2 regions of the Bacillus sp. 9.4 genome follow, and region 2 is predicted to be linked to the other one. Evidence: riboswitches for the same ligand, from Rfam matches in the RefSeq annotation. Region 2 holds a riboswitch; the other holds the start of a gene.
What was found. Region 2 has a riboswitch for cyclic di-AMP ahead of kimA (potassium transporter KimA). Riboswitches for the same ligand answer to the same signal wherever they lie in the genome.
Positions count from the first base shown of each region.

Region 1: another riboswitch for cyclic di-AMP. It lies ahead of ktrA (potassium uptake protein KtrA); the one in region 2 lies ahead of kimA (potassium transporter KimA).

Region 1 is NZ_JBVFMU010000003.1:8,118-24,034, reverse strand. It holds gene ACZ07B_RS12065 (bifunctional aldolase/short-chain dehydrogenase) at 1-703, shown strand, start outside; gene rhaR (rhamnose catabolism operon transcriptional regulator RhaR) at 761-1,537, shown strand; gene rhaB (rhamnulokinase) at 1,542-2,999, shown strand; gene rhaM (L-rhamnose mutarotase) at 3,017-3,331, shown strand; gene rhaA (L-rhamnose isomerase) at 3,357-4,631, shown strand; gene iolU (scyllo-inositol 2-dehydrogenase) at 4,672-5,658, opposite strand; gene ACZ07B_RS12035 (AI-2E family transporter) at 5,840-7,006, shown strand; gene ACZ07B_RS12030 (undecaprenyl-diphosphate phosphatase) at 7,099-7,929, shown strand; tRNA gene ACZ07B_RS12025 (tRNA-Ala) at 8,037-8,109, shown strand; gene cdoA (cysteine dioxygenase) at 8,216-8,701, opposite strand; gene ACZ07B_RS12015 (MFS transporter) at 9,220-10,755, shown strand; gene lytG (exo-glucosaminidase LytG) at 10,916-11,764, shown strand; gene ACZ07B_RS12005 (YiaA/YiaB family inner membrane protein) at 11,873-12,136, shown strand; gene ktrB (Ktr system potassium transporter KtrB) at 12,173-13,510, opposite strand; gene ktrA (potassium uptake protein KtrA) at 13,517-14,185, opposite strand; cyclic di-AMP (ydaO/yuaA leader) riboswitch at 14,259-14,407, opposite strand; gene bslA (biofilm surface layer hydrophobin BslA) at 14,552-15,097, opposite strand; gene gbsR (transcriptional regulator GbsR) at 15,295-15,837, opposite strand.
Region 2 is NZ_JBVFMU010000005.1:293,020-308,936, forward strand. It holds gene ACZ07B_RS19070 (DNA topoisomerase III) at 1-452, shown strand, start outside; gene ACZ07B_RS19075 (lipoprotein YdaJ) at 654-1,742, shown strand; gene epsK (cyclic-di-GMP receptor EpsK) at 1,723-2,574, shown strand; gene ACZ07B_RS19085 (DUF2334 domain-containing protein) at 2,585-4,294, shown strand; gene ACZ07B_RS19090 (glycosyltransferase family 2 protein) at 4,287-5,549, shown strand; gene ACZ07B_RS19095 (cellulose biosynthesis cyclic di-GMP-binding regulatory protein BcsB) at 5,555-7,666, shown strand; cyclic di-AMP (ydaO/yuaA leader) riboswitch at 7,802-7,945, shown strand; gene kimA (potassium transporter KimA) at 8,138-9,961, shown strand; gene ACZ07B_RS19105 (NUDIX hydrolase) at 10,020-10,460, shown strand; gene ACZ07B_RS19110 (pyruvate oxidase) at 10,524-12,248, shown strand; gene ACZ07B_RS19115 (hypothetical protein) at 12,305-12,445, opposite strand; gene ACZ07B_RS19120 (hypothetical protein) at 12,474-12,740, opposite strand; gene ACZ07B_RS19125 (Nramp family divalent metal transporter) at 12,844-14,121, opposite strand; gene ACZ07B_RS19130 (GlsB/YeaQ/YmgE family stress response membrane protein) at 14,356-14,613, opposite strand; gene ACZ07B_RS19135 (DUF2188 domain-containing protein) at 14,691-15,143, opposite strand; gene ACZ07B_RS19140 (EcsC family protein) at 15,261-15,917, shown strand, end outside.

The DNA of each region.
Region 1 (15,917 bases), on a different contig from region 2:
AGCTGATCTGAATATAGAAGGTGCACAGAAAATTGCCGGGGAAATAAACGATGCATACGGAGAAGGACGGGCAATGGCTGTCAAAATGGATGTGACAAAGGAGGAAGACGTACAATCAGCTTTTGAACGAGCGGCGCTTGCTTACGGCGGCATTGATATCGTCGTCAATAATGCCGGGCTGGCCACATCAAGCCCATTTGACGAAACAAGTCTAAAAGAATGGAATCTTAATATGAATGTTTTAGGAACAGGCTATTTCCTTGTAGCCCGTGAAGCGTTTAAACAGATGAAACACCAAAATAGAGGCGGAAGCATGGTATTTGTCGGATCGAAAAATTCGGTTTATGCGGGCAAAAACGCCTCTGCCTACAGCTCGGTTAAGGCGCTTGAAACCCATTTAGCAAGATGCATTGCTGCAGAAGGTGGAGAATTCGGCATTAGGGTCAACTCTGTTTTGCCTGATGCGGTTCTTCAAGGATCGGCAATCTGGGGTTCAAGCTGGCGGGAGGAACGAGCCGCGGCGTACGGGATTGAACCAGATCAGCTGGAGGAACATTACCGGAAACGGACAGCATTGCTCGTCAATATTTATCCGGAGGATATTGCCGAAGCCATTGCATTCTTAACTTCTTCCAAAGCCGAAAAAACAACGGGCTGCATGATCACGGTAGACGGCGGCGTCCCTGCTGCTTTTACGCGTTAGAAATATGCTATGATAAAAAATATAAGACGGACTACGATATGAGGAAGGGCGTTACCGATGCTAGTAGCAGAACGGCAGCAAAAAATAGTGGAAATAGTAAATAAGCGTTCAAGCATCCGCGTTTCCGAATTAAGTGACATATTTTCAGTCACAGAGGAAACCATTCGGCGTGATCTTGAAAAGCTTGAAAAAGAACATAAACTGAGCCGGAGCCACGGAGGAGCGGTCAGTATTCAGCAGAAGGAATCAGAAATTCATTTTTCTGAACGGGAAATCACGAATGTCATCGAAAAAAAAGCCATCGCTCACGAAGCGGCCAAATATGTAAAAAGCGGAGACCGAATCATTCTCGATGCAAGCACAACCGCTTGGTACATGGCAAAAATACTCCCTGACATTGAGCTCACCGTGATTACAAACTCAATGAAAGCAGCTATTGAACTCAGCAATAAAGAAAACATATCAGTCATTTCAACAGGCGGCATTTTGCTGGAAAAATCATTATCGTTTGCCGGCCCGTTAGCAGAGCGTTCACTTGAGACCTATCATGTCAATAAAACCTTTCTGTCATGTAAGGGATTTGACGTACACAACGGGATGAGTGATTCAAATGAGTGGCAGGCGCTGCTCAAAAAACGGATGATCGAAAGGTCGGACCAGACCATTTTGATGGCCGATTCAAGCAAATGGGGGAACCGCGAGTTTTCACATATTGCCTCGCTGCAAGATGTCAGCCGCCTTATTACGGATTCTGGACTTGATCCGGCATCGGTAAAAGCTCTTGAGGACAAAAAGGTGAAGGTGACAGCTGTTCCTCTTTCGAAGAGAGGGTGAAAGGATGATTTATACTGCCATTGATATAGGCGCATCAAGCGGGAGAATCATGGTAGGTGAACTGAATGAAGGGAAGCTTGACATACAAGAGATTCACAGGTTCGCTAACGGTTTCAGTCAAAGAGACGGGCATTGCTTTTGGGATATTGATCATTTGCTAAAACAAATCCTGCAAGGACTGCAAAAAGTAAAGACGCTTGGGTATGAACACTGCACCGTAGGCATTGATACATGGGCAGTTGATTATGTCTTACTGGACGAAAAAGGCGATCGGTTGCGGGAAGCAATCTCCTACCGTGATAGAAGAACAGATCACACAATAGACAAACTGGAACATACCCTCTCAAAAGCCGCAATTTATCAAAAAACAGGAATACAATTTCAGCCTTTCAACACGATCTATCAATTGTATGAGGAAGACCGTGAGCTGCTGATAAAGACAGACAAAATTATGATGATTCCTGATTATTTAGGCTATTGTTTAACCGGAAAAGCTGTAACGGAAATCACAAATGCGTCCACAACACAGCTTTTAAACGCCTCAACGGGAAATCTTGATCCTGAATTGCTTGAAGCCGTGTCCGTTCAGGAACAGCAATTTGCCCCGCTGACTGAACCGGGGTGTGAACTCGGGAAGCTAAGAAATGAGTGGTTCCCGGATTATGATCTCCCGGCGTGCAAGGTGATGACAGTCGCAACACATGATACGGCCTCGGCCGTCATTGCAGCGCCAGGAATAAATGATGGCTGGGCGTATATCAGCAGCGGAACATGGTCGTTAATCGGGGTTGAAAACAAAACACCGATAATAACTGATCTTGCTTTAGAAAACAACTATACAAATGAACGCGGCGCAAACAACACCATTCGCTTTCTCAAAAACATTATCGGCATGTGGGTGATACAAGAAGTCAGACAACAGTTACAAGCAGATTACTCTTTCCAGCAGCTTGCAGAAGAAGCCAAAAAAACAGAACCATTCCAGCAATTTATAAACTTAAATGATAAACGTTTCCTGAATCCAGAAAACATGATAAAGGAAATACAACATTATTGCAGACAAACCCGCCAAAAGACTCCTCGCACTGCAGGCGAACTTGCCTGCTGCATCTACAGCAATTTAGCCATCATCTATGCGATAGCCATCAAAGAGCTCGAAACAATCACAGAAAAACCGATCGAGCAATTTCATATCATCGGCGGCGGAGCCCGGAATGATTTCTTAAATCAATTAACGGCAGACATGAGTGGAAAAGCGGTATATGCAGGGCCGATAGAGGCAACTGCCACCGGAAATCTTTTGATGCAAATGATTGCTGCCAAAGAAGTCAAAGACATAAAAGAAGCCCGGCAAGTCGTCAGAAATTCCTTTCCGATCAAAGTGTTTACACCTAAAGACATCGACAGAAGCACGATCATTCAGTCATTTCAGCAAACTGTTTTGAAAGCGCTATCTAAATGATGAAGAGGTGAAAAGGTTTGAAAAGAAAAGCCAGTATCATGTTTGTCCATCAAGACAAGTACGAAGAATACAAACAGCGGCATGATGACATTTGGCCTGAGATGGCAGAAGCACTCAAAGCTCATGGAGCACACCATTATTCCATTTTTCTAGACGAGGAAACAGGCAGGCTTTTTGCATATTTAGAAATAGAGGATGAAGAGAAATGGAGAAAGATGGCGGACACGGAAGTTTGCCGAAGATGGTGGAAATCGATGGCGCCATTAATGAAAACAAATTCGGATTTCAGTCCTGTTTCGATAGATCTAAAGGAAGTTTTTTATTTGGATTAAAAAACTGATAAAGGGAGAGAGCCGTATGACCATAAAAGCCAATTATGACAGTGCAAAACAGGCATATGAAAAATGGGGAATTGATGTTGAAGAGGCGCTTCGGCAATTAGAGCAAGTGCCCATTTCGATCCACTGCTGGCAGGGTGACGACATTGGAGGCTTTGAAGTAAATAAGGGCGAGCTTTCAGGCGGAATTGACGTGACCGGCAATTATCCCGGAAAAGCGCAAACTCCTGAAGAATTAAGAAAAGATTTGGAGAAGGCTCTTTCTCTCATTCCTGGAAAGCACCGCGTAAACCTGCATGCGATATACGCAGAAACAAACAGGGAAGCGGTAGAACGTGACGAATTGAAGCCGCAGCATTTTGAAAACTGGGTGAAATGGGCAAAAAACCTTGGTCTCGGTTTAGATTTTAATCCAACCTTGTTTTCGCATGAGAAAGCGGCTGACGGACTCACCCTTTCACACCCTGATCCGGACATCAGAGAATTTTGGATCAGGCATTGCATCGCTTGCCGCCGTATCGGGGAATACTTCGGGAAAGAATTAGGAACACCTTGTTTGACGAATATTTGGATTCCCGACGGCTATAAGGATATCCCGAGTGATAGGCTGACACCGCGTAAAAGACTAAAAGAATCACTGGATCGGATCTTCGCAGAGGAGATCAGTGAACAACACAATCTTGATTCAATCGAGAGCAAGCTGTTCGGGCTTGGCTCCGAATCATATGTTGTCGGATCTCATGAATTTTATTTAGCTTATGCTTTGACGAATCATAAGCTTTGTTTACTTGATACAGGCCATTTCCATCCGACTGAGACGGTATCAAACAAGATCTCGTCCATGCTGCTTTACACAGACAAGCTTGCCTTGCACGTATCTCGGCCTGTTCGTTGGGATAGCGACCATGTAGTGGTTTTGGATGATGAATTGAGAGAAATCGCTCTTGAAATTGTACGAAATCAGGCTCTTGAGAAGGTCGCCATCGGTCTGGATTTTTTCGATGCCAGCATTAACCGTGTAGCCGCCTGGACCATCGGAACGAGAAATATGATCAAAGCTTTATTGTATGCCTTGCTTCTCCCGAACGGCTATTTAAAACAATTGCAGGAAGAGGGCCGCTATACAGAAAGGCTGGCCCTGATGGAGGAATTCAAAACATATCCTTTCGGAGCCATCTGGGATTCCTACTGTGAGCAAATGGGCGTTCCGGTAAAAGAGGCATGGCTTCATGACATCAAAGAATATGAGCAACAGGTGCTTTTAAAAAGGAAGGCATCTTCTCCGATTGTCTAATAAAAAATCCGCCGCGGCATTTGCACGCGTGCGGATTTTTTTAAGCTTGATCAGCAGGGTATATAATTCCCATTTGCTTTCTTGCTTCTTCCATAATTTTTGCAGTGGTCAAAGACCGTTCAAATGTATTTTCTTCAGATTCCAGCTTATTCTCTTTTATGAGCGTGACAAATTCTTCTGCTTCATAGAACATCGCCGGTTTAGGATCAGGAATCGCAATGTTTTCAAGGCGGCCGTCCCGGTAGCGGATTTCAACACGTTCAGGCCGGTGAATCGTATCGATTACAATCGTCCCGTCTTCACCCTGGATTTCCGCCGGGGCATAGGAAGTAGAGATTTTGGAATGCATCAGAACAGCTTCGAACCCGTCGTAAGACAGAATGACAGTTCCCTCTCCATCCACTCCGGAAGATAAAACATATCCGTTTGCTTTTACATCCTTCGGCGCGCCAAACAACACAACAGCCGGATAAATACAATAGACGCCAATATCCATTAATGACCCATTGGAAAGCTCAGGCTGAAACGCATTCAAAACAGTTCCGCTTCTGAACGCGTCATATCGTGAGGAATACTGGCAGTAGCTTGCGGTAAATCTGCGGACAGTGCCGATTTTATGCAGGTGTTTTTTCAGCTCTTTGAAATTCGGCAGGAAAGTGGTCTTCATTGCTTCCATGAGAACAACGCCGTTTGCCTTAGCCGCTGAGATCATCTCTTCTGTTTCTTTTGTATTCGAAGCAAACGGCTTCTCACAAAGCACATGCTTGCCATGGTTCATAAAGAGAACGGCTTGTTCCTTGTGAAGAGCGTTCGGGCTGGCTATGTATACGGCATCAAAGCAATCGCTCGCCGCCATTTCCTGAAGGTCTGAGAAGGCATGCGCAGCGTTGTGTTTAGCAGCAAACTCGCCAGCGCGTTCAGCCGATCTTGAATAAACAGCAGTCAGCTGAAAATCTTCGATATCCGCTGCTGACTCAAGAAAGCGGTCTGTAATCCAGTTGGTTCCTATTATTGCAAAACGTATCACTCGTATCGCTCCTTTTGTATGATATAGCTAAATTATAGCTTAAAAAGAACAAAATCACATGATAGATATAAATAGAATGTTAAAACCGTGAAAGCTTTTCCAGCAATTAACGGTTTTTATTTTTCATTATAGGGACGATAGTGTACAATTTAATTAAACTATGTATGACGGAGGAACGATAGTGGAGACGTTGCAAACATGGAGCGGCAGATTCAAGCGATTCTTCTTGGACAATAAGTTTGTTTTATTTTTGCTTGTGCTGCTGCTGATTGGTTTAAATATTCTAGTATTTACAAAAACATCATTTATTTTCACCCCGATTATTGTTTTGCTCAAAACGATATCACTTCCGATTATTTTGACAGGCATTGTTTTTTATCTGTTAAACCCGGTCGTCGATTTCCTTGAGAGAAGAAGAATAAGAAGAATCTATTCTATTTTACTGTTGTATCTATTGATTATCGGGCTGATCACGATCACAATCGTGTCGATCATTCCCTTCTTAAAAGAACAAATTATGAGTTTAATCGACAACATCCCAAGATATGTGGATATCGTTGAAAATCAGACGAAACAGCTGATCGGCAGCAACTTCGTCAATCAGGCCCAGCAAACGACGAACATCAATATATCTGATCTCGCAACAAAGGTTTCAGATCAGGCAGCGACAATTGTGAACAGTACCTTTACCGGCGTTGGGAATTTTATCGGCGCCCTGACTGAGATTATCATTTCAATCGTTACGGTTCCGTTTATCCTTTTCTATTTGTTAAAGGACGGAAAAAAATTGCCGGTCTACATACTGAAGTTTGTTCCGACGCAATTGAAAGAACAGACATACACAGTCTTAAGCGAAATGAATCATCGGTTAAGCTCTTATATCAGAGGCCAGATCATTGTCAGCTTCTGTATCGGGTTTTTGCTGTTTATCGGTTATTTGATTATCGGGCTGGATTATGCTTCATTGCTAGCCGTCATTGCGGCTTGTACTAGCATCGTTCCATATTTAGGGCCAACGATTGCCATTACGCCTGCGATTATCATTGCCATAGTGACATCGCCGCTTATGCTGCTTAAATTGGTGATCGTTTGGACCATTGTTCAGCTGATTGAAGGGAAGCTGATCTCTCCGCAAATTATGGGAAAAAACCTTCACATCCACCCTATCACAATTATTTTTCTGCTGTTAACAGCTGGCAAACTGTTTGGCGTTGTTGGAATCATTCTTGCCATTCCGGGCTATGCAGTTGCTAAAGTCATTACGACACATTTATTTGACTGGTTTAAAATGCGGTCACATTTATACGACGAAGAAAAAAATGAAAATACGCCGGGTCATAAAGTGTGATTTTCGTTTATAGTTATATAAGACGGGCTTTCCATTTATGGAAAGCTCCCGTTATGTAAAAAAATAAATGTCTAATGGGGAGAATCAAAATCATGACTCTATGGGAATTGTTTGTAGCCGCCATTTTAGGAATCGTAGAAGGATTAACAGAGTACGCGCCGGTTTCTTCGACAGGACATATGATTATAGTAGACGACATCTGGCTTAAATCAAGTAATCTGATGTCAGAAGAAGCTGCTAACTCATTCAAGGTGGTTATTCAGCTAGGCTCCATTTTAGCAGTAGCTATCGTGTTTAAAGACCGAATTTTAAACTTACTCGGCTTGAAAAAAAATATCACAAGCGACCAGGAGCAGGGACATAAATTAAGCATTGCCCAAATTGCCGTCGGACTCGTGCCTGCAGCTGTTCTCGGCTTTTTGTTTGAAGATTACATTGATGAATATTTATTTTCCGTTAAAACTGTGGCCATCGGTTTAATTGCCGGGGCAATCCTCATGCTTTTTGCTGACTGGGTCAATAAGCGGAAAACAGCGACAGACACACTTGACCGCATTTCCTATAAACAGGCGATAGCCGTCGGCTTATTCCAATGTCTTGCCCTTTGGCCGGGTTTCTCGCGTTCGGGTTCAACCATTTCCGGCGGTGTTATTCTCGGATTAAACCACCGAGCTGCAGCCGACTTTACGTTTATTATGGCGATGCCGATCATGATGGGAGCCAGCTTTCTAAGCCTCGTGAAGCATTGGGACAGCTTAAGCTCGGATCTGATGCCATTTTTCATCGTCGGCTTTATCTGTGCCTTTGTTGTCGCACTGTTTGTCGTCCGTTTCTTCTTAAGGCTGATTAACAAAATCAAACTTGTCCCATTTGCAATCTATCGAATTATTCTCGGTGTGATTTTACTTTTGATCATGATGTAAGTCGAAAAATAAGGCTCTTTTCCGAGCCTTATTTTTTCTGTCAATTCAAGAGGAAACAGCTTGTTTTTCAAAAAAAAATCATCTATAATAAACATGACGTTACATACGGGGCCATAGCTCAGCTGGGAGAGCGCTACGCTGGCAGCGTAGAGGTCAGGGGTTCGAGCCCCCTTGGCTCCATACCTTTAAACCCTTATTCTATAAGGGTTTTTTTGTTTTGAGGAAAAGGTTTCATTCTCTGAATCCTCCAGTTGAGCGAAGTCAAAGTGAGCAGTTTATCTGTCAATCATGAATTTTCCAATACCTCCTTTTGTTCCTCAAAGACCGTCATGTCTTCCAAAGGAGGGGAGTAGACATGAAGAGACACCATTCGTTCGGATGTTGGATTGGACATTTTGTGAATTAAACCTTTGGTTGAAATAAGGCATTCTCCTTCGTGGACAAAGTATGAATTGGAGAGTTCTGCGTGTTCGCCGGTTGAACGATAAATAGAATTAAGAAGCTTTCCTTCTAACACCATTGCACAACCAATGGATTGACCATGATCGTGTACTGTTGTCTCCTTGTTTGGCGGAATGTTAATCACGATAATTTCTAATTCATTATTTCGATAGATGGCATTTCGGCCGTAAGCGTACTGGTCTGGTTCCTTAATATACGGTTGACTCAATTTTGCTGCGTTTGGAATTTGTTTTAAAGACGTTGCTAAATCTTTAACCGATGGATTTTTCAAGCCGCTAAAAATGTCTTGGATACACTCATACAGTTCCATTCGTTTTTGCCTCCCGGAATATTTAGAATTTCCTTACATTGGTATTTCATAGGTTAATTCATGGTATTTACCCATATACAATTTAGAGGCGGCAAACGCCCAGTGAACACAAAAAAATGTGCGGCCAAAATGTTGTCTTATCACCAACTTATTCGAGTTTATTAGTTGGAATAGTGGATTGAAAGGGTTAAAACGGCCTGTTATAATTCGCTTGAGGGAACGAGCAGGGCTCCATAAGTGCAGTTCTAGGCCCCTTGGCTCCAAAACACAATATCGAGGAAAAGCTTTCAGACTTTTTATGTTGTGCTTGAAATTTACTCCATTGACAAAACACAATCGATTTGAAATAATATTTGATTATATGCTCATTCATTCACATAATTATAATAAAATAATATCATTTCCCCTGAAAGGGAGAATATTAGACTGAAAGCTAATGGTATGCAAAATCTATTAGCTTCTTTTGGTTTCAAAAAATGATGTGTTTCGCATGTATTCATATAGGAAGGAATGACAACATGAAGACAAAACACTATTGGGTGATTTCTTTGCTCGCCGTCTTAGCGGTCGGGCCGGGATTGATGTCTAACACGGCATTGTCGTCAGTTCAAGGCCTTGTTCAGAAAGCGGTTGGAACAAGTGTCTTCACATCAGTAAATCCGATATTGATCGGCAATATGGCCTTTGCCTTGTTAGTTCCGGCAGGACCGCTGCTGAGGAAAAAATTCGGTGCGCGTCCCGTCTATCTGGCTTCATTACCTGTCTTTATACTAGGCTCACTGCTCATCGCATGTTCAGGCGATATTGCATGGATGGCGGCAGGGCGCTTTTTACAGGGGGCGGCAACAGGCGTCATGCTGATGATTATGATTCCAATGCTTGTACTGTCATTCCCGATTGAACGCAGGAACTATGCACTGCTTGTGCTGATCGGGGGATTCTATGGTTCTGTTATCATCGGCACAATCCTCGGAACCATTGCAACAAGCTGCGGACATTGGAGATGGCTGTTTTTCATCTTTGGCACCTTGTCCCTGATCGGTGTCGCGGTGAGCTATTTCTTTCTCCATGACGAGCATCACGGAGCGGCGGATCAAGAACAGCCGCTTGATCGTGCGGGAATTCTTTTATCTGTTTTCCTTGCCGCAGCCTCAGCGGTTTCATTCATTTTTCTGCAAAAATGGGGGCTGTCATCGGGTTATGTATGGATTGGTTTCGGGGTGACGTTATGTTTGCTCATTGGTCTATTGATTGTGGAATATAAAGTGAAAAACCCATTCATATCTATTAAACTGATGCTGCTGCCAAAACCGGTGCTTGGCTTATTGATCATAGCTGCAGGGACGATAACGGTAGCTGTCAGCCTGTCTGCTTTTCAAGGCTTGCTCCGTCAAATGTATGATATTTCTCAGGAGCATCTCATTCTTTTAAACTTGACTCTTTTAATCGGAGTGGCGATCGCGGCCATTTTGAGCGCTCTGTTTTATGATAAAGTCGGACCAGGGATGCTCGGTATTATCGGCGGACTCATTCTCGTCTTTGTGAATTTTCAATGGCTGCATATGCAGGATCGATCATCTCTTTATATGTTCGCGGCACTGTTTATCATGCTTGCAGCGGGAACAGGCCTGACAGTCGCCGCAGGGCTGATGGGAGCTGCCATGGGAGGCCCGCTGCCTGATTTGGTCAAGAGAATGACAGCTGTTCAGTTTTTAAGATTGTTTGTCTATATGGGAGTTCCTATTCTCATCGGCTTTTTCACGAAAAAAGATGCTGCCAGACAAAGCGGTTCGGTACAGGATTCTATGATGACTGCTTATCATGATCTCTTCTTCATTTCTTTTATCCTTAGCGTGCTGCTCGTCTGCCTGTCATTTTGTATGAATGCCACTGGAATGGGGCACAAGCTGGCACATAAACCACATGATAAAGCGAAAACAGCTCCGGAAAAACCGGCCGTTTCAGCAGAAGGTTTGTCGAAGGCAACTGTCAAATCGTATAAAGTAATAAATGATACGGAATATCGGAATGCACTCAGAAATTTACAAAAATAGAAACATGGTAAAAACCTTTTCATTGAGCGAAAAGGTTTTTATTTTGCAATCTTTTCCCAACTTTATCCCTAAAGAATTGAAAAATATTAGAAGTGCAAGTAAAATTCTAAAAGGTAGATTCTTTTACATTCGTAATCTTTTAATTCGAAGGAAGGTTTTCATGGCCCGTAAAAAACTTAAAAAACGTAAACTCTTGATTTCACTATTTTTCCTTGTATCGATTCCGCTAGCTCTGTTTGTTTTAGCGACAACTTTATCAAAACCGATTGAAATATCCAAAGAAACTGAAGAAATCGATGAACAGCAAGTATTTATAGACAGTCTGTCCGGACATGCCCAAATTTTGTATGAAAAATACCATGTTCTCCCCAGCATCACAATTGCTCAGGCCATTCTCGAATCGGACTGGGGGAACAGTGAACTGGCTGCTAAGGCCAACAACCTTTTTGGCGTAAAAGGGAATTATAAAGGCCATCATGTCACGATGGAAACGGACGAAGTTGAAAAAGGGAAAAGAAAAACCATTCGCGCGAAGTTTCGAAAATACAGCACGTTTTTTGAATCTATGGATGATCACGCCCAATTGTTCGTCCGTGGCACATCGTGGAATAAAAAGAAGTATAAACCGGTGCTTGAGGCAGGGAATTATAAGGAAGCGGCAATCGCCCTGCAAACATCAGGATATGCTACAGATCCTGACTACGCTGACAAAATCAGCGCTATTGTGGAAAAATACGATTTAGATGAGTACGATGAGGTAAATCCATCCCTCAAATCTGTGGATTTAAACGCCTCTATTAAAGACAGTGCCGTTCAAGACGTATGGTCCAAGCCCTCTACTGATGATCGGTCCATAAGGCTTACCTCTGCCCAATCTTACGTCGGCAAAGACATAAAGGTTGTGTCTAAAAAACAGAAAGGCCAGTCTGTTTGGTACCAATTCCAAATCAATGATAAACTTATCGGCTGGATTGATGATTCAGCTGTTGAAATAAAGGAGGCAACCTAAGCCCTTTTTACTGGTATTTTTAATTCTTTGTTCCATTCCGGGGAATTTGAGGTATAATATTCCACGGAAGTTATCACTTTTTAACTATGCTTTCGGGAGGGAACAAAGATGCAGAAATATAGACGCAGAAACACGGTTGCCTTTACAGTATTAGCTTATTTTACTTTTTTTGCGGGAGTATTTTTGTTTAGTATCGGACTCTATAATGCTGATAACCTGGAACTCAATGAAAAAGGTTATTACATCGCTGTTATGATACTTGTAGCAGTTGGTGCGATTCTCACACAAAAAGTAACCCGTGATAACGCGGAGGATAACGAAATCATCGCGGAACAGGAAAAAAGACAAAATCAATCTCATATCGAATCATAAAAAAATCCGGCGACTGCACGCCGGATTTTTTTGATATCACCCTGTAAACACTTCGCCATCAGGATAACGGATATTTGATTGCTCTGTTTTTGCGAATGAAAACACGAACGTTAAAGGACCAATTCTTCCGATAAACATGATGACAATAATGATACACTTGCCAGCTGTTGTCAGTTCAGGAGTAAGCCCCATCGTAAGGCCGACAGTTCCGAATGCGGAAAAGGTTTCAAACACAATTTGAAGAAATGGCGCTTGTTCTGTGATCGTCAGGGTAAAAATCCCTAAAAACACGATGAACAAACTGGTGACGCTCACAGCTAAAGCTTTAATGATAATCGGATATTTGATGGAACGGCGGAAAATAACCGTTTCTTTTTTACCTCTCAAGTAAGCAATAACAGATGTTAAAATCACGATGAACGTAGTCAGCTTAATGCCGCTCGCCGTTGATGCGCTTCCTGCTCCGATAAACATCAATAATAAAGTAAATACAATTGTTCCTTCTCTCATGCTTCCAAAATCTAGAGAATTGAAGCCTGCGGTTCTCGGCGTCACTGCCTGAAAATAGGACGCCCACAGTTTATCCACTATATGCAGGTGGCCGAGCGTCCCAGGGTTGCTGTATTCTAAAATAAAGACCGTAAGCATAGCAATCGCATTCAACATCAGCGTTCCTGTAAGCATGAGCTTTGTATGTAAAGAAAAAGCTTTAAAACGCCGATTTTTCATCACATCAAACAGAACCGTAAATCCGATCCCTCCTGTAATAAATAAGAAAGTAATCACGAGGTTTACTGTAGGATCGCCAACGTAGCTCATCAAATTATCAGGCCACAACGAAAACCCGGCATTGTTAAAAGCAGATATTGCGTGAAACAAACTTGCAAACAAGCCGGATGACCAGCCGTATTGAGGTACAAGCCGGATGGATAAAATGAGTGCTGCTATCAATTCAATACTGATCGAAAACAGAAACAGGACTTTGACAAGGCCAATGACACCGCCGATTGTCGGCTGGTTTAAGGCTTCCTGGACGAGCATTCGTTCTTTTAATCCGATTTTTTTTCCTAATATCATGACGATCAAGACCGCAAACGTCATAAATCCAAGCCCGCCAATCTGAATCAGCCCCATAATAACTGTTTGCCCGAATACCGTAAATTGAGTACCGGTATCGACAACAGCAAGCCCTGTAACAGTTGTAGCGGAAGCCGCAGTAAAAAGAGCATCTATCCATGACAATGGCTTCGTAGTGGAAATCGGAAGCATTAATAGGACAGCCCCGATGATAATGGTAAGGAAAAAACCAATGGCAAGCACTTGAGGCGGTGTAAACCGAACCCATTTAATCACTTTATCCTTTTGAAGTGTCACCTTTGTCTACATCCCTTCGTTTTCAAAACGTTTAATATCCTTTTTGTGGCCCATGATCACCAGGCAATCTTGCTCGTGAATGATGTCTTCAGGCGCGGGGGAAAGACAGATATCTCCATGATGTTTAATGGCCAGGATCGTGCAGCCGTACTTTGCTCTTACATTCAGGTCAATAATCGATTTTGAATCAAGCTTGCGCGTAGCCAGCAGCTCGACAATACTGTATTCATCAGATAGATCAATGTAATTCAAAACATTTTCGTCTGAAAGGCTTTGTGCGATTTTAACTCCCATATCTTTTTCAGGATGAATAATGCGGTCAGCGCCGATTTTTTCAAGCACCTTGTGATGATAATAGTTTTGAGCCTTCACCCAAATATTTGGAATATCAAGCTCCTTTAATAATAGGGTGGTCAGCGTACTCGCTTGAATATTTGCTCCGATGGCAACAATCACATATTCAAAATTGCGTATTCCTAATGAAAGCAATTCGTTTTCTTCGGTGGCGTTGGCAATTACCGCATGAGTGGCGTAAGAAGCATATGCATTGACCTTTTCTTCGTTGATATCAACCGCAAGGACCTCATGCCCCATTCTATGAAGTTCTTTACAAATGCTGCCGCCAAACCGGCCCAGACCGATCACGGCAAATTGCTTATTTTTAATTCTTCCCAATGTTCATATCTCCCTTAGTGAATTAACGTTTCTGAAGCAAAAAAGACCATTGCAAAGAATGGCCAAATAATAGACCTCCTCTCTGTATACGCCTACGAGGTTAGCTGTCGGATTAGGGATTCAGAGTACCCCCTCTTACTTAGTAAGATTCACCCCAAGGCTGTTAATATAACAGCCAATCGTTGGTTCCCCCGTTCGTGTTTGATTAAGCGGTAAAAGAGACTGTATGAAATTGAACACTCAAGAATTTACTCCTGTTTCTAGTGTTTGTCAATTTAAATTTTAAACCAGAAAAAAGATAACGGGAATTAGAGAAAAAGGGGAGGGTAAAACGCAAAAAAGACCGGCATTAACCGGTCTTTTACATTAGTTGCAACCGCAAGGCTGAGTCGGAGGAGTGCTGCGCTTAGCCACGTCAATGCTGGCTTCTGCGTAAAATTTATTTCCGATGCTTAATGATTTATTCTCTGCACGGAAAGTATATGTACCAGCGGCAGGAAGTGTTTTGTTATTCAGTTTTAATTTGAATTCGCCAGCTCCTAACAAATCAAGTGCCAAAGGAACTCTTACTGTTTTCCCGTTATTGAGGATCTGTGTTGTACGCAAGGCATTTCCGTTCAATGTGTCTTTCGTGTTTGCAGTAAATCCGCTTGGCAATGTAAACTCCATAACGCCAAGGCTGAGAAGCGTGTTTGGACGGTAAGTCAATTCGATATCTGAGAAAGACCATTCCGTTTTGCTGGCGCCAGTGATTGTTGCGAACAATGAAGCTGTAGACTGTGTTCTCATAGTAGATTCAGTATGAGCTTTAGTTGATGTAGATTCAGCCGCGAAAGAAGCTGTAGGTGCAGAAACGAGTAACCCGAGACTTAATGCACTAATTGCCAAAGAAGATAATAATTTGCGTTTCATAACAAAATTCCCCCTAAAAAATGATAAATTAAACAGGCCTGCCCGCTTTTCACCTCCTCTGAAAGGCCAAATACAAATTTTACCTACATAAAATTACCATCAAATATTTTGGAAGTAAATGGGGTGTTTTTCCCGTATTTTTCAAATTTGTAGTAGTTACATCAAAAAAACGCCTGGTTTCCCAGGCGTTTTCTGCTTTACTTTGTTTCGATCGGTATAAATTTAAAAATTTCTCCGGTCTGCACCGATTCAGCAAGCCGTTTCAGCCAGTCATAGTAAGCTTTAGAGCTTTCCAGCTGATCGTATAACTGCAGTGCCTCATTTTTGATATCCTCATCGAGATCTTCCTTGCTTAAAACCTTTTGTAAATCAGCTTGAGCTTCCTCGATCGCTGCTACATTCACTTGAACCTCCCGCTCCCATTTAGGTGGAAAGAAATTTGTGAAAAATTTAAAGAAATCCTTTTCAGCCACAAATGTATGCTTGCGGATTCCCCGGTGAAATGTTTTTTTCACTACATTTAAGTCTTGAAGCTTTTTGACGCCAGTGCTCATGCTTGGTTTGCTCATTTGCAACTCCTCACGCATTTCGTCAAGCGTCATCTCATCCCTCATATACATCGTCCCATATAAAATCCCGACACTGCGGGTAATTCCGTAAAGATCCATCGTTTCAGCAATGGAGTCAATAACAAGATCCCGAGCCTGTTCTATAGCTGCAAATTCTGGATTTTCATCCATACTGACCCTCTTTTCCTTTAGAAAATTAAATTCGTTAAGTTATTTCTTTATGTTCTTTATCTTAACGAATCATGAGGAAA
Region 2 (15,917 bases):
CGGCTGTTTTTATTAAAGATATGAAGGCTTACGCTCACCAAACGGTAAAAGAAATCAAAAACAGCAGCCAAACCTTCCGACATGACAATATCACGGGAACGGCATGTCCGGAATGCGGCAAAATGATGCTGAAAGTAAACGGCAAACGCGGGACGATGCTCGTGTGCCAAGATCGTGAATGCGGAAGCAGAAAAACGATTGCCCGAAAAACAAACGCACGCTGCCCGAACTGCCATAAAAGAATGGAGCTTCGCGGCCAAGGCGAGGGCCAAACCTTTGCGTGTGTGTGCGGTCACCGTGAAAAGCTCTCTGTATTTGAAAAACGAAAAAACAAAGACAAAGCGCGTGCTACCAAACGGGACGTATCCTCTTATATGAAAAAACAAAATAAAGATGAGCCGATTAACAACGCGCTGGCAGAACAGCTGAAAAAACTCGGTTTGGATAAATAATAAAAAAACCTGTGCCTATCGCACAGGTTTTTTATTGGACTTAGGTCCTGTTTTCTTAATGTTCAAAAAGGGGAAAAAAAGCTAGCAATCTGCATTTTTTTCTTTTATAGTAAATGTACTTTGTAACATGGCAGTCATATTTTCGTCTATAACTATTTGTGAGCGTCTGATTTGCTTCAGGCGACAAAGGGGGATTTGCCTGTGAGGCATGTACTAATTGCTGTCATCTTATTCTTCTTATCTATCGGACTTTCCGCAGGGTGTGTTGAAGCTGGAAACAAGACCCAAAATCAGTCGGCGACAGAAGTGAATGCCAGCCCGCTCCAGCCGGCGGAATATTTCATCTATCACAATTTAATGAATGACAAAGGGCTGATCAAAACCGATTTTTCAGACCAGCCTTCTTACTTGTCGGAATCTCTCGGACTGTGGATGGAGTTTCTGCTCAGCAAAAATGACGCACCACATTTCCAGGATCAATATCAGCATCTGACTGATTCATTTCTGATGAGCAATCACTTGGTGACGTGGAAGATTCAAAATGGCCAAGCGAGCGGGACGAATGCGCTGATAGATGATATGAGAATTATGCTGTCTCTTGACCAAGCCGCCGCAAAATGGGGCCGCAGCGACTACGCGCAAACGGCTAGGGATATCGGCACGTCTTTGAAGACATACAATATGAACAACGGGTTTTTTACAGACTTTTACGACTCACAGGCCGCTTCAAAGGATGTGACGCTTTCATACGTCATGCCTGATGCCTTAGCTGTCTTAAAGAAGAATGGAATCATAGACGAAGAAACAGAACAGCGGAATGCCAATGTTCTCTATTCAGCTCCTTTAAAAAATGGCTTTCTGCCGAAGACATACAGCTCGGAGACGAAGGAATACACATATGATAGTGAAATCAACCTGATTGATCAGCTTTACGCTGCTTGGCATTTGCCGGAAGGGGATGAAAAAGCATCTGTTTTAGCGGACTGGATCAAGCAGGAATTTCAGAAAAACGGAAAGCTGTACGGGCGGTATTCGGCATATACGAAGGAGCCTGCCGTCCAATATGAGTCTCCATCCGTATATGCCTTAGCCGTATTGTTTTTGACAAAACAGAATGAAAACAGTTCTGTCATCAAAGCCATATATGACAGAATGAATGACTTTGAAATTCATGATCCGGTGAAATCGTATTATGGAGGCTATATGAGCGGCACTCAGACGCATTCATTTGACAATCTGCTGCCGCTGTTAGCCGAAAGGAAGCTTTTTAATGAAAATATCATTCAGTGAATCACAAAAATTATTTGCTTATTTTTCAGGGCTCATCGCGGCCCTGTCTTTGTTTATTTATTATGTGTCAGCCCAGCAATCAGAAGGTGCTCTGATCCTTTGCATCACATTTGGCGTCATCGCCGCAGGCATCTGGTTCGGCCCGATTTACGCGCTGGCAGTGACCTTAATCGTACTCTTTGTTCTCGGCACCTTAATGATGTTTTTCCAGACTGGACAGACATCGCTCTTTCCGGCTGAGGAAGGGCTGCGAATGCTTGTCGTGTGGGGAATCGCGCTTTTGCTGTTTTCTTTTATTTCTGGAAGAATCCACGATATTACAGCAGAGCTTCGGCGCTCAATAACACGGCTTCAATCCGAAATCAAAAGCTATGTTGCTGTTGACAGAGTGACTGGTTTTGATAACAAGCAAAGGATGAAGCTGGAACTTTCAGAAGAAATCAAGCGGGCGGAGCGCTACGGCAATTCTTTTGTGTTTTTGCTGCTCCATATGCATTATTTCAAAGAGTTTAAGTCTTTGTACGGTGAAAAAGAAACGGACCGCCTCTTCCAATATGTCGGTCAGCAAATCAGGACAAGCGTTCGGGAAACGGATAAGAAATTCCGTCCCTCTGACGAGCGTATCGGGATCGTGCTGACGCACACGCCTGCTGAACATATGCCGGCCGTTCTGACCAAGCTGAAGAAACAATTGGATACATATCAGTTGGAAAATGGAAAGTATGTGTCGCTTACGTTCCACGTTTGCTATTTGCCCTACCGCAACGATATCAAAACAGCTGATCAATTTTTAGAAGAACTGGAAAACGAGATGATGATGAATGAACTATAAAGGAATCACATTGCTATGCGTCATGATGCTTCTATTTTCAGCTATTGCGTCTTTTCCCGTTTCTGCGCAAGCGAAAGATCAAGATGCCGGCATTCTCATCATCTATTCAACCTTGGATGGCAAAGAGTCGTCACAAGTCAAAATGCTCGATTTGCTTGCGGGCCACTTTACATCCCATGTGACAGTCAAAAAAGATTCAGACGTTGAAGCGTCGGATTTCAAAGGGAAAGACCATGTGATTTATTACGGCCAAACGAAAAGAAAGCTCAGCAAAAAACTGCTGTCTCTTATCAGCGGCGTAAAAAAACCGGTTGTCGCCATTGGCTATAACGCAGGCCAAATCAGCCAATTTTCCGGGCTTTCATTAGCCCGCAAAGAAAATGTGTTTCAGGTTCACAGCAGGTCGGAAAAGGCCGATGTGTCTCTGGAAAGCGGGCTTAACGTGCTGAGTGTATCAGGCCTGAAAGGAACGGCGCTTTACACCTTCAAAGCCGATGACGGCACAACGCATTCTTTTATATGGAAAACCAAAAAAGGGAATGTGTACATTGGATTAACAAATTTGTTAAATGACAATTTGATCGTGGCGAAACAGCTCAGAGAAGCTTTCGGAGAGAAGGCGGGGACGACGTTATTGTATTTGCGTCTCGAGGATATCAGCCCGATGTCTGATGAAAAATTGCTGCTTCAAGCCGGTACATACCTGCATAAGCGGCATATTCCTTTTATCCTGGCGGTCATTCCGGTTTACTTGAATCCGGAAACAGGCGACAAAGTGTATTTGTCTGATCAACCGAAGATGGTCAAGGTATTGAAAAAGCTGCAAAGCATGGGCGGCAGTATCATTGTTCACGGCTATACTCACGCTTATCGCTACAGTGAAACAGGAGAGGGCTTTGAATTTTGGGATGCAAAGGCGGATCAGCCGATTACATCCGGAAATGCCGAAGACCCCCCGTCCATTTTGGAGAAAGAACAGGACTTCCCGAACGAACAAGCCTATCACAGCTATCTCGAACCATTTCGGGAAAAGGAAGAAACGTATACAAAACAAAAACTGACGCGTGCCATTGAGGATTTGACATCATCGGGTCTTTACCCGCTGGCGTTTGAAGCGCCGCATTACACGATGTCCGATTATGGCTATCAAATCGCCTCGCAGTATTTTACAAGCATTTTCGGCCAGGTCCAGCTCAGCAGCACAACATGGAAAACATCCGGTGCACCTCCGTTTGTGACTGCTCCTTCGATGTTGCACGGAATGACGCTTTATCCGGAAACGATCGGCTTTGTCGACACATCGAAGCAAAACCCGCTCGGTGAGATGGAGGAGCACATCTCCCAGATGATTGATTTTGAAGGCGGAGTAGCCGGAGGATTTTATCACCCGTACCTCGGGATGAAATATCTGCCGGAGCTGGTTGATCAGATGGAACGCATTCCAGACAGTGAATGGCTTGATTTAAAGAAAACGAAACAAACCGTCAAAACAGACAAAGTGGAAATTCATACAAGCGGTGACGGAACGATTCAGGTGAAAAACGGCGTAAGCGCCATTGACGAGTTTTTCGATCATCATCGCCAAACCCCTCTGGAAAAGGCGTTATGGATTCTCTCCGCTGTTGTGCTCTTATTTGTCATCATGTTTGTCAGTTATACGTTTTACTTGAGAGCCACATTGAAAAAACGAATTTTTAAGGAGAGAAGAAGCCTTGGGTAATACGCTGTTCTTTATCTCGCTAAGTTTAATATGGGTTATGCTTCTCTACCACATGTTCCTCATGCAGGGCGGGTTTCGCCACTACATGACCTTCGAACGGAATATCCCGAAGTGGAGAGAAAATATGAAGGAACTGCCGAAGGTCAGCGTCCTCATCCCGGCGCATAACGAAGAGGTTGTGATTCGGCAGACGCTGAAGGCGATGGTCAACCTTTATTATCCGAAGGACCGGCTGGAGATTATCGTCGTTAATGATAATTCATCAGACCGGACGGGTGATATCGTCAATGAATTTTCCGAGAAATACGATTTCATTAAAATGGTGATTACGAAGCCGCCAAATGCAGGAAAAGGAAAATCCTCTGCACTTAACTCGGGTTTTGCCGAATCGAACGGCGATGTGATCTGTGTGTATGACGCCGACAACACGCCTGAGAAAATGGCTGTGTATTACCTTGTGCTCGGCCTGATGAATGACGGAAAGGCAGGCGCCGTGGTAGGGAAATTCCGCGTCATCAATGCAGCGAAGACGCTGCTGACGAGGTTTATTAATATCGAAACGATCTGTTTTCAGTGGATGGCTCAGGGAGGCAGATGGAAGTGGTTCAAAATCGCCACGATCCCAGGCACCAACTTCGCGATCCGCAGAAGCATTATCGAAAAGCTCGGAGGCTGGGATGACAAAGCGCTCGCTGAGGATACTGAGCTGACCATCCGGGTATATAATCTCGGCTATCACATCCGCTTTTTCCCTGCCGCCATCACGTGGGAGCAGGAACCGGAAACATGGAAGGTATGGTGGCGCCAGCGCACCCGATGGGCGCGCGGCAATCAATATGTCGTGCTCAAATTTTTGGCGCAGTTTTTTAAGCTGAAACGAAAACGGATTATCTTTGATTTGTTTTATTTTTTCTTTACGTACTTCCTGTTTTTCTTTGGCGTGATCATGTCAAATGCGATTTTTGTAGTGAATTTGTTTTATGATTTGCATTTGTCTGTTGGATTTTTGGCAATGATTCTCTGGATTTTGGCGTTTTTCTTATTTATGACAGAGGTCATGATTACGTTGAGCATTGAAAAAACAGAAATGAACAAGCAAAACTTTTTTATCGTATTTCTCATGTACTTCACATACTCGCAGGCATGGATTGTGCTTGTTATCTACTCTTTATTCGTAGAAATCAAGCACCGTTTATTCAAGCAAGAGGTCAAATGGTACAAGACAGAACGATACAATCAACATAAAAGCGGGTGACCTTTTTGAAACAAATAATGATTTTTCTCACAAGCTTCATGCTGCTGGCGATGACTGGACAAACGGCTCTTGCCAAAGACGTACAGGTCAGCGGTTCGCTCCTCGGGAAAAGCAGCCAAGAACAAGCCAAACAGCAGGTGCTGACAAGCGAGCTGATTACACTGTATGGATCAAAAGACAGCGCAGAGCTGACGTATCAGATCCCGGCAGGCGCTTCTTCAGGCAATCAGCAATTGGTAATCGAATACGAGGCATCAAATCTTTTAATTTCTCCATCATCGTTAACGGCTGTCATTGATGATGAACCGGTCAAGACGTTAAAGCTTGATGGTGATTCCAAACGGAAAACAGTGAAGCTGAATCTGAATAAAAGCCAGTCTGCGCAAGGCTATCACAACGTATCGTTGAAATTCTACGGCGTCATGAAAGAGGGCGTGTGCGTCAGACAGGATACATCAGGCAACTGGATCAAAATTTATCCGGACAGCCGGCTGACCCTTGCTGACAGCAGTGAAGCGAAGGGAACGTCGCTGGACCATTATCCGTATCCTTTCGCCCAATCTGGAAATACAGCGGAAGAAACAGCTATCGTCATTCCGGATAACCCAAGTTCAGCAGAAATAGAAGCTGCTGTTAAAACAGAAGGCTATTTGAAAACGGTGGACAGCAGTGTCAGTATTGCATATGTCACGGAATCTGAACTAAAAAAAATCGATAAGCCGACGATTGTTATCGGCGTGGACAAGCATTGGAACGGCAAAGTGAAAAAACTGTTGAAACAAGCCGGGTTACAGGCAAAAGGAGAAAACCTTCTGCTTGCGGAGCGGGTGCTGAAAGCAGAGGGCAAGCAGCAGCCGGTTCTGTTTGCGCAAGCGGCGTCCGAGGACGCGCTCACTAAAAAAATCAGCGTGATGACAGATCAGACATATACAGGCCAGCTCAGCGGCGATACACTTTCAATCAGCAAGCTTCAGCAGACTGAAAAAAAAGAAAGTGATAAGCTGACCCTTGAGAATTTTGGAGCGGGCGATATCACAATTGGAGCCGACAAAACATCTTCAGCACATTATTTTTATCCGGCTTCGGCTGTTTTAGATGAAAACCAATCGGCGAAGCTGTCGCTTAAACTGAAAAAGTCTGAAACGATTCAAGCCTCAACGGCTGAAAACGAGTCAGCCTCTCAGGCTGCAGAACTGAAAGTGATGATCAACGGCCAGCCGCACTCGGTCGGGCTTGATGAATTAGGAAAAGAAGATAAAAACGGATTCTATCATGTCACAGTGAAAGTGGACCCTAAGCTGCTGCAAAAAAACCGCTACATTGATATTCAGTTTGTCACGACCGGTTTAAAGGAAAACAACCCTTGTAATACGACTGATAAAGAAAAGTGGGTTTTTATCGATAAAAACAGTACATTATCATACGCCATCAAAGGCATGTCTCCGTCAGCGGATTTTCAAGAGTGGCCGCTTCCTTACGCCGGAAACCAGGATCAAACAACGTTAATCGTGCTTCCTGACACCGTTAGCCAATCGAAGCTAGAGGAGCTTTCTCTCGTAACGGAATCCTTTGGCAGCGAAGCACAGCATTCATATACGGTAAAGAAATCATCTGACGTTACAGCAAAGGATGCAAAAGGACGAAACCTCATTTTCATAGGAGGGATCAATCAATTTTCTCTTCTGAAGGAGAAATCATCAGATCTGCTTGTGCCGCAGGAAAAAAACGGATCGTTTGATGTATCTGGTTTCGAGATGCTGAATGAGACAACAAAACAAGTGGTATTTACCCAAGCATCGGTTTGGGATTCACGCTATACAATGGCAGTCTTTGCACCGTCAAAAGGAGATGGCACGGCTGTCACAAAAGAGATCATCAGTTATCTGAACAGCAACGATGAGTCGGCAACCGTCCTTAATGAAACAAACAGCCAGCAGGTGTTTACAAACCACCAGCAGCTCAAATCGGAAACAAACAGTTCCGGCGCTGAACAACCAACACAGGATCATAGCCAGAAATGGATGTATATTGGTGTGCTGGCACTCATTATGGTGATTGCGGCAGTGTTCATTTGGATTGCCGTAAGACGCAGAAAAAGAAAAACAGATACAGAATAAAACAGAGGCGATTTTAGCCTCTGTTTTTTTATTTTTGGCAAGTAAATTCCATTTGTGGAACCTGTCATTTTATTTTTTTCTCTCAGCCAATAAGCCTCTTTACAACGTGCGGGAACGGGAGTATGATCTCTTTTAGAAAACAAATCGCTTAATCTGAAATCAGAGCGGGGGACCCAATAGAACGGCTTTTTGCCGTTGGGGTGAATCCTTTTTAGGTAGGGCTAACTCTCATATGCCCGAATCCGTCAGCTAACCTCGTAAGCGTTCGTGAGAGGAGATGAATGAAACCTGTGTTCGATGTTATGGCACAGGGGCATCCGTTTGCCTCTGTGTTTTTTGTTGTTCATTTTTGAATGCAAATCGCATACAGAGACATCATAGCAGAAAGGACTATCATCAACATGTGAGAGCAAGACACTGATGTTTTATTGTTTTAATTGAAAAATGAGAAATTAAAAGGGGAAGACATCGATGTATCATTCAATCAAACGTTTTTTGATTGGGAAACCACTAAAATCCCAAGCAGCTGGGGAGCAAAAACTGACGAAATTAAAAGCCTTGGCTATGCTTTCCTCAGATGCGCTGTCATCTGTCGCATATGGGACAGAACAAATTCTAATCATTTTGGCAACAATCAGTGCTGCTGCATTTTGGTACTCCATTCCGATTGCGGTTGGCGTTCTCATCTTGCTGCTCGCACTGATTCTTTCATACAGGCAAATTATTTACGCTTATCCGCAGGGCGGCGGGGCGTATATCGTTTCTAAAGAAAATCTCGGTGAAAAACCGGGATTGATTGCGGGCGGTTCATTGCTTGTTGATTATATTTTAACAGTAGCGGTAAGTATTTCCGCAGGCACGGATGCCATCACGTCAGCCTTTCCTGCATTGCATGATTATCATGTGCCGATCGCTATTTTTCTCGTGTTAGTGATTATGATTTTGAACCTGCGCGGGCTTTCGGAATCAGCATCCATACTTGCCTACCCGGTTTATCTGTTTGTGGTGGCGCTTTTGGTTCTCATTGCAGTCGGGTTGTTTAAACTCATGACAGGACAAATAGACCAGCCAGCCCATCATACACCGCTCGGCACACCTGTAGCCGGCATTACGCTATTTTTGCTGCTTAAGGCTTTTTCCTCCGGCTGCTCAGCGTTGACCGGGGTGGAGGCCATTTCTAACGCGATTCCTGCATTCAAAAACCCGCCTGCGCGAAACGCGGCAAGAACGCTTGCAATGATGGGGATTTTGCTGGCGATTCTGTTTTCCGGCATCACGGTGCTCGCGTACGGATATGGTACGGCGCCGAAGCCTGATGAAACAGTGGTTTCACAAATTGCGGCCGAAACCTTCGGGCGGAATGTGTTCTATTATGTCATCCAAGGTGTCACATCGCTTATTTTGGTCCTTGCGGCAAATACGGGATTTTCAGCCTTCCCGCAGCTTGCCTTCAACCTGGCGAGAGACCAGTATATGCCGCGAATGTTTACAGTCAGGGGCGACCGCTTAGGCTTCTCAAATGGGATTATCTTTTTAGGCTTTGCCTCCATTGTTCTCATTATCTTATTCGGAGGACAGACGGAGCACTTAATCCCGTTATATGCTGTGGGTGTATTTATTCCATTTACGCTTTCACAAACCGGAATGTGCATGAAATGGATCAAGCAAAAACCAAAAGGCTGGATCGGAAAAATGCTGATCAACTCCTGCGGTGCTCTGATATCGTTTATGGTTCTATCCATTCTGTTTGTGACGAAGTTTAATGTCGTATGGCCTGTGTTAATCTTTATGCCAATCGTCGTTTTGCTGTTTTTTGCGATTAAAAATCACTATACTGCGGTTGGTGAACAGCTTCGCATCGTAGACAAAGAGCCGGAAGAAATCAAAGGCACCGTTGTGATTGTGCCTGTGGCCGGTGTCACCACCGTCGTGCAAAAATCGATTCACTATGCGAAATCACTGTCCGATCAAGTGATCGCCGTTCACGTGTCATTTGACAGAGAACAGGAAAAGAAATTCGAAAAACGCTGGGAAGAGCTTAATAACGGCGTGCGTCTCGTTACGCTTCACTCCTCGTACAGAAGCCTTGTCCATCCGTTTGATAAGTTTTTGGAAACAGTTGAGGCAAAAGCGAAGAAGGAGCAGTTTTCCGTTATGGTGCTGTTTCCGCAATTTATAACGAAAAAACGCTGGCACACCATCCTTCACAACCAATCGGCCTTCCTCCTCAGAGTCCGGCTGTTCTGGAAAAAGGACATAATGGTTGCCACACTGCCGTATCATTTTAAAAAGTAAAGCTCTAGGACCAAGGGAATCACCTTGGTCCTTTTTTTCGGGCAAAGGAGGTATGGCGGTGTATACACAAGGTGCTTTTGTGATCGTATTGAACGAAAGTCAGCAAATTCTGCTGGTGAAACGAAAAGATGTCCCTCTATGGGATTTGCCGGGCGGCAGGGTTGATCCCGGGGAATCGGCAGTGCGGGAGGTATTGGAAGAAACGGGATACAATGCAGCGCTTTCTGCGAAAATAGGTGTTTACCAAAGGCCAAAGTTTCAAGATGAACAGCATGTGTTTTTCGGAAGCATAACAGGCGGACAAGCAGTGGCTGACGGCACAGAGACAGCGGGATTAAAGTGGGTTTCCCCGGAGCGTTTGCCGCTTTTTATGGTGCCGAACCGAAAAAGGCAGATCAATGATTTCAAGAATGGCGCTCAAGATGTAAATGTCACCGTCAAGGATAGAGGGTTGCTCGCGGCGATCGACCTGTTGAAAAGAAGACTTGGCAAGCGATAAAGGTCTCCGGGTTTTAAAGCCTTTCTCCTGTGGTATTGAAAAAAGGAAAAAGGAGGATACGTTATGGCACACAAAACTGCAGGACAAGCAATGACAGAGCTGCTTGAGCAATGGGGAGTTGATCACGTATACGGCATCCCCGGAGACAGTATAAATGAGTTTATTGAAGAATTAAGACACGAAAGAAATCAACTGAAGTTCATTCAAACTCGCCATGAAGAGGTAGCGGCACTGGCAGCCGCGGCTGAAGCAAAACTCACCGGCAAGATCGGAGTCTGTCTGTCAATCGCAGGGCCGGGAGCGGTGCACTTATTAAATGGTTTATATGATGCAAAAGCGGACGGCGTCCCTGTGCTGGCGATTGCAGGACAGGTTTCTTCTGGCGAAGTCGGACGGGACTATTTCCAGGAGATCAAGCTGGAGCAAATGTTTGAGGACGTGGCTGTGTTCAACAGAGAGGTACATAGCGCAGAATCACTTCCAGATCTCTTAAATCAGGCGATCAAGACCGCCTACAGCAAAAAAGGCGTTGCGGTATTGAGCGTGTCAGATGATTTGTTTGCGGAGAAAATCAAACGGGAGCCCGTGTATACTTCACCAGTGTATATTGAAGGGAACCTTGAACCGAAAAAAGTACAGCTCGTCACCTGCGCCCAATATATTAATAACGCTAAGAAGCCGATTATCCTGGCAGGGCAGGGAATGAAAAAGGCGAAACGTGAGCTCTTAGAATTTGCGGACAAAGCCGCCGCTCCGATCGTTGTTACACTCCCGGCAAAGGGTGTTGTTCCCGATAAGCACCCGCATTTTCTCGGCAACCTCGGTCAGATTGGAACAAAGCCGGCTTACGAGGCAATGGAGGAATGTGATTTATTAATCATGCTCGGAACGTCATTCCCGTATCGTGATTATTTGCCTGATGACACACCGGCGATACAGCTCGATTCAGACCCGGCAAAAATCGGAAAACGGTATCCGGTGACAGCGGGCCTTGTCTGCGATTCGGCTCTCGGTCTGCGCGAATTGACAGAGTATATTGAACGCAAGGAAGACAGAAGATTCCTGAATGCCTGCACAGAACATATGCAGCATTGGTGGAACGAAATTGAAAAAGATGAGACAGAGGCAACAACACCGCTTAAACCTCAGCAGGTCGTGGCCCGTCTTCAGGAAGCGGCAGCCGATGATGCGGTGCTCTCTGTAGATGTCGGAACTGTGACAGTCTGGATGGCGCGTCATTTCAAAATGAACGCGAACCAGGATTTCATCGTTTCCAGCTGGCTTGCGACAATGGGCTGCGGCCTGCCGGGAGCGATTGCAGCAAGCTTGTCCGAACCGGAACGCCAGGCGATCGCCGTCTGCGGTGACGGGGGATTTTCCATGGTCATGCAGGACCTTCCGACCGCCGTCAAATATAAGCTCCCGATCACAGTCGTCATTTTAAACAACGAAAATCTCGGCATGATTGAGTACGAGCAGCAGGTCAAAGGCAATATCGACTATGTCACAAAACTTCAAAATGTCGACTATGCCGCATTTGCAGAAAGCTGCGGAGCAAAGGGCATCAAAGTGACCAAAGCGGAAGAGCTTGCGCCGGCTTTCCATGAGGCGCTGCACTCTGACCAACCGGTCGTAGTGGATGTCATGATTGGAAACGAACCGCCGCTTCCTGGCAAAATCACCTACGGGCAGGCGAAAGGTTTTAGCAAGTACATGCTGAAAAACTTCTTCGAAAACCAAAAATTTGAAATGCCGTCACTGAAGAAAAGTTTGAAACGGTTATTCTAAAAAAACAGAGGCCCCAAAAGGCCTCTGTTTTTTGTTGGAAACAAACGTATTTTCAGCTATAACACGTTTGAATTCATAAAATGATCGGTGTATGTATTAGGAACTGATTTCGCCATTCTCGAAACAGACAAAAGGACAAATGCATCTTGTTTCAAAGCAATGAGATGCATTTGTCCTTGTATGTTTATTCTTATCAAATCTTACAGAACTCTTCTCATAATAGGGTTATTTCTCTTTTTTCTTCAGCCCGAAGAAGAAAGGAAAAGCAGAACCGACCAAGAAGGTGCCGAATAAAAACATGCCGCCGATAAACACGTGGAAATTTGTGTGTCCGGCCGTAAACGCCGTGATTAGGGAAATGATACTGAGCACGATCATGGCAATGCCGGGCGCGACTCTCATTTTTCCCTTGGATTTATGGGCAGCAACAGAACATAAAATGCCGATAACAATAGGAACAATCCACAAATAAAACAGAATAAATACTGACATCATCAAAACTCCGATTTTTCTTCTATCATAACAAATTTCTGTCAAAAAGGGTATCAATGAGCTTTTGCGAAAAAATAAAAACCGGCTTTAGAAGCCGGTTTTTTTATCGAAACGTATCTACAATTAAAAACACATTCAAAGCAACGATCAATACAGCAATCAGCCAAGACACCACTGTGACCCATTTGGCGTTGATCAGAGATCCCATGATCCGTTTATTGCTTGTAAACATAATAAGCGGAATGAGGGCAAAGGCGATCCCGAAGGACAGCACGACCTGGCTCAGTACGAGAGCGGTCGTCGGATTAACACCTGACGCGATGATCAAGATCGGCGGAATGATCGTGATAAAACGCCGTACATACAGCGGAATGCGGTAGTTGATAAATCCTTGCATAATCACGTCGCCTGAAAGTGTGCCGACAGACGAACTGGATAGACCGGCAACGAGCAGCCCGATCCCGAACAAAGCCGCAGACATAGGGCTGACAAGATGTCCGAATTGCTGAAATGCGACGTCGAGATCCTCAACAAACAGGCCGTTTTTGAAGAATAATGCGGCAGCCACAATCAGCATACTTGCATTAATAGCCCCTGCAATCAGCATCGCTATTAAAATATCAATAAATTCAAACCTAAAGATTTTTTTCCGTTCTGCATCAGTTTTGCCAACCACCCGCCGCTGTGTAAGGGCAGAGTGTAAATAAATGGCGTGCGGCATAACAGTTGCGCCAAGAATACCCGCTGCAAGAAGCACACTGTCGGTGCCATGAAACGCCGGGACAAAAAGGCCCTTCATCACAGACACGGCATCAGGTTTTGCGAAAAAGGTCTGCAGCGCAAAGGCGATCACGACCACAAACAGCATACCGGCAATACCGGCTTCAAGTGAGCGATAACCGCGGCGCTGAAGTTCCAATATCGCGAAAGAACCGATCGCCGCTATAATAGACGCTTCAAGCATCGGAATGCCGAACAGCAAATACAGTCCCAGAGCCGCTCCGATAAATTCCGCCAGATCAGTTGCGATAATGACAAGCTCGCCCTGAATCCATAATCCGATCGAGACAGGCTTCGGGAATTCTTCACGGGCAACCTCAGGCAGATTTTTGCCTGTCGCAATACCGAGTTTGGCGGATAGGGATTGAATCAAAAGCGCCATGATATTGGAAAATAAGATCACCCATAAGAGCATATATCCGTATTTAGAACCCGCCGAAATATTCGTTGCGAAGTTGCCGGGATCAATATAGGCAATGGCTGCTATAAATGCAGGGCCGAGAAAAGGGAGCAGCCCTCTGAATCCTCTGATTTTCCCGTCAAGCGCATCTTGGACGGCTTTGGAACGGGGAGATTGTGCTGTGATGTCCTTGTTCATCATGTCTCACCTGAATTCTGTTTGTTTTTGCCGTACAACAAAGAGTTTCCTTAAGGCAAATTATTTTATCTACATCATATGACCATCCCGGTTTCTTGTCAACCGAAAATGTTCAAAATACACTTCTGAATTTTTCCCTGTTATGTAACATGATATGTAGGGATTCGGGATAAGGTCCCATATAAAAAGACATCGTTTCAGTTCGAAACGATGCCTCCTGTATCTAATGAGTCGAGTCTAGGCTTCCTTCCGCAGCCCGCGGAATATAAGGCCCAGCAAGAACACGAAGATGGCTGCCCCGATGATGGCCGGGAAAATAGCAAAGCCGGCGAGGCTCGGTCCCCATGTGCCAAGAAGTCCGTGCCCAATCCAAGCGCCGATCAGCCCGGCAATCATAGAGCCGAAAATTCCTCCCGGCAGCCGGTTTCCTACAATGGCGCTCCCAATTAATCCGATAACAATTGCAACAACTAATGAAACCAAAAAGCTAAGCATCATGATCACCTCTCATAAATGATTTACCAATCAATAACCGCTCCTGATCATTTCGAAACACCTAAAAGCATATTCCTTTATGATCCTGTTTTAATCTTTCTCTGCACACTGCCGTCAGCTAAATGAACAATGACCTCAGTGCCTTTATGCGCCGCGATTTCCTTTGCCCGTTCAATCGCTTCTTTCTTTGTATCCTTGATTTCAGACACACGTTTGGCGCCCTCGGCTTTGACTGCCCAGCCTTTTTTATGCTTAATAACATGCTCTGCTTTATTCATGAGCTCGGGGCCGCTGCCGCTGCTTGGATCAGCATCGCGTTCTGTCTCATCATCATGCGTCAGGAAATCATCAATTTCATCTGTAGAGGCGTTTTCCGCCCATTCCTTCGCTTTGCTTGTCGCAATTGGAATCGCGCGCCCTTCCTCATAGCCTTCATCAATCATCGCATTCGCAATGTCTATCGCCTTTTTTCTCACCGGCTTCTCAAGATTTTTTAATGAAGCAGGATAATCCTTCATCGACCAAGGCATGTCCATCACTCCTTTTCCTTTTATAAAAATGGTACCCGCAGGTGAAAAATAAAAACGCATCCGAAAAAATGAAGGTATACTATATAGTAGAAAAAACGGAAGGGAAGTGCGGATTGGGTGCCAACAGAACGAAAAGAAGACTTACATCAGCAATTAAAAGAGATAGAGAAATGGGAAAAAGATCAGCAAAAAGTCTGGTTTTGGGAAAAGCTCAGCCGTCTCCCGTTTCAGCTGCTGGACAAGCTGACACCGGAATTCATCCAGAAAAAGATCGGCAAGCTCTTGGATGAGGTCGGCAGCTTTGTTCAAACAGGCGGACAGTACCTGACATCTGAAAAACAGATTATCAGGATATTTCAAAAGAAACTGCCGGAGGAGATCTTTGAATCGCTGGAGGACGTCCGGAAAGCGCCTCTTTCTGTCATGGATGAAATTGCGGAAGGAATGGGCAAAAACAGAACCAACGCAGCAACCGTTCAAGGCGCGACAACCGGTGTGGGCGGCGTGTTTACGCTGGCGGCAGACATTCCGGCAGTGCTTGGCTTATCACTAAAAACATTACAGGATATCGCAGTCGCATACGGCTATGACCCAAAGGAGAAAAAAGAACGCGTCTTCATTGTGAAATGCCTGCAGCTGACGTCGGCTGATGTTGTCGGCAAAAGATCGATTTTGCAGGAATTAAAACACTACGATCAAGACCGTACATATAAGAATGTCGCTTCTCAAATCCAAGGCTGGCGAGAAGTCGTTTTGGGCTATCGAGACACGTTT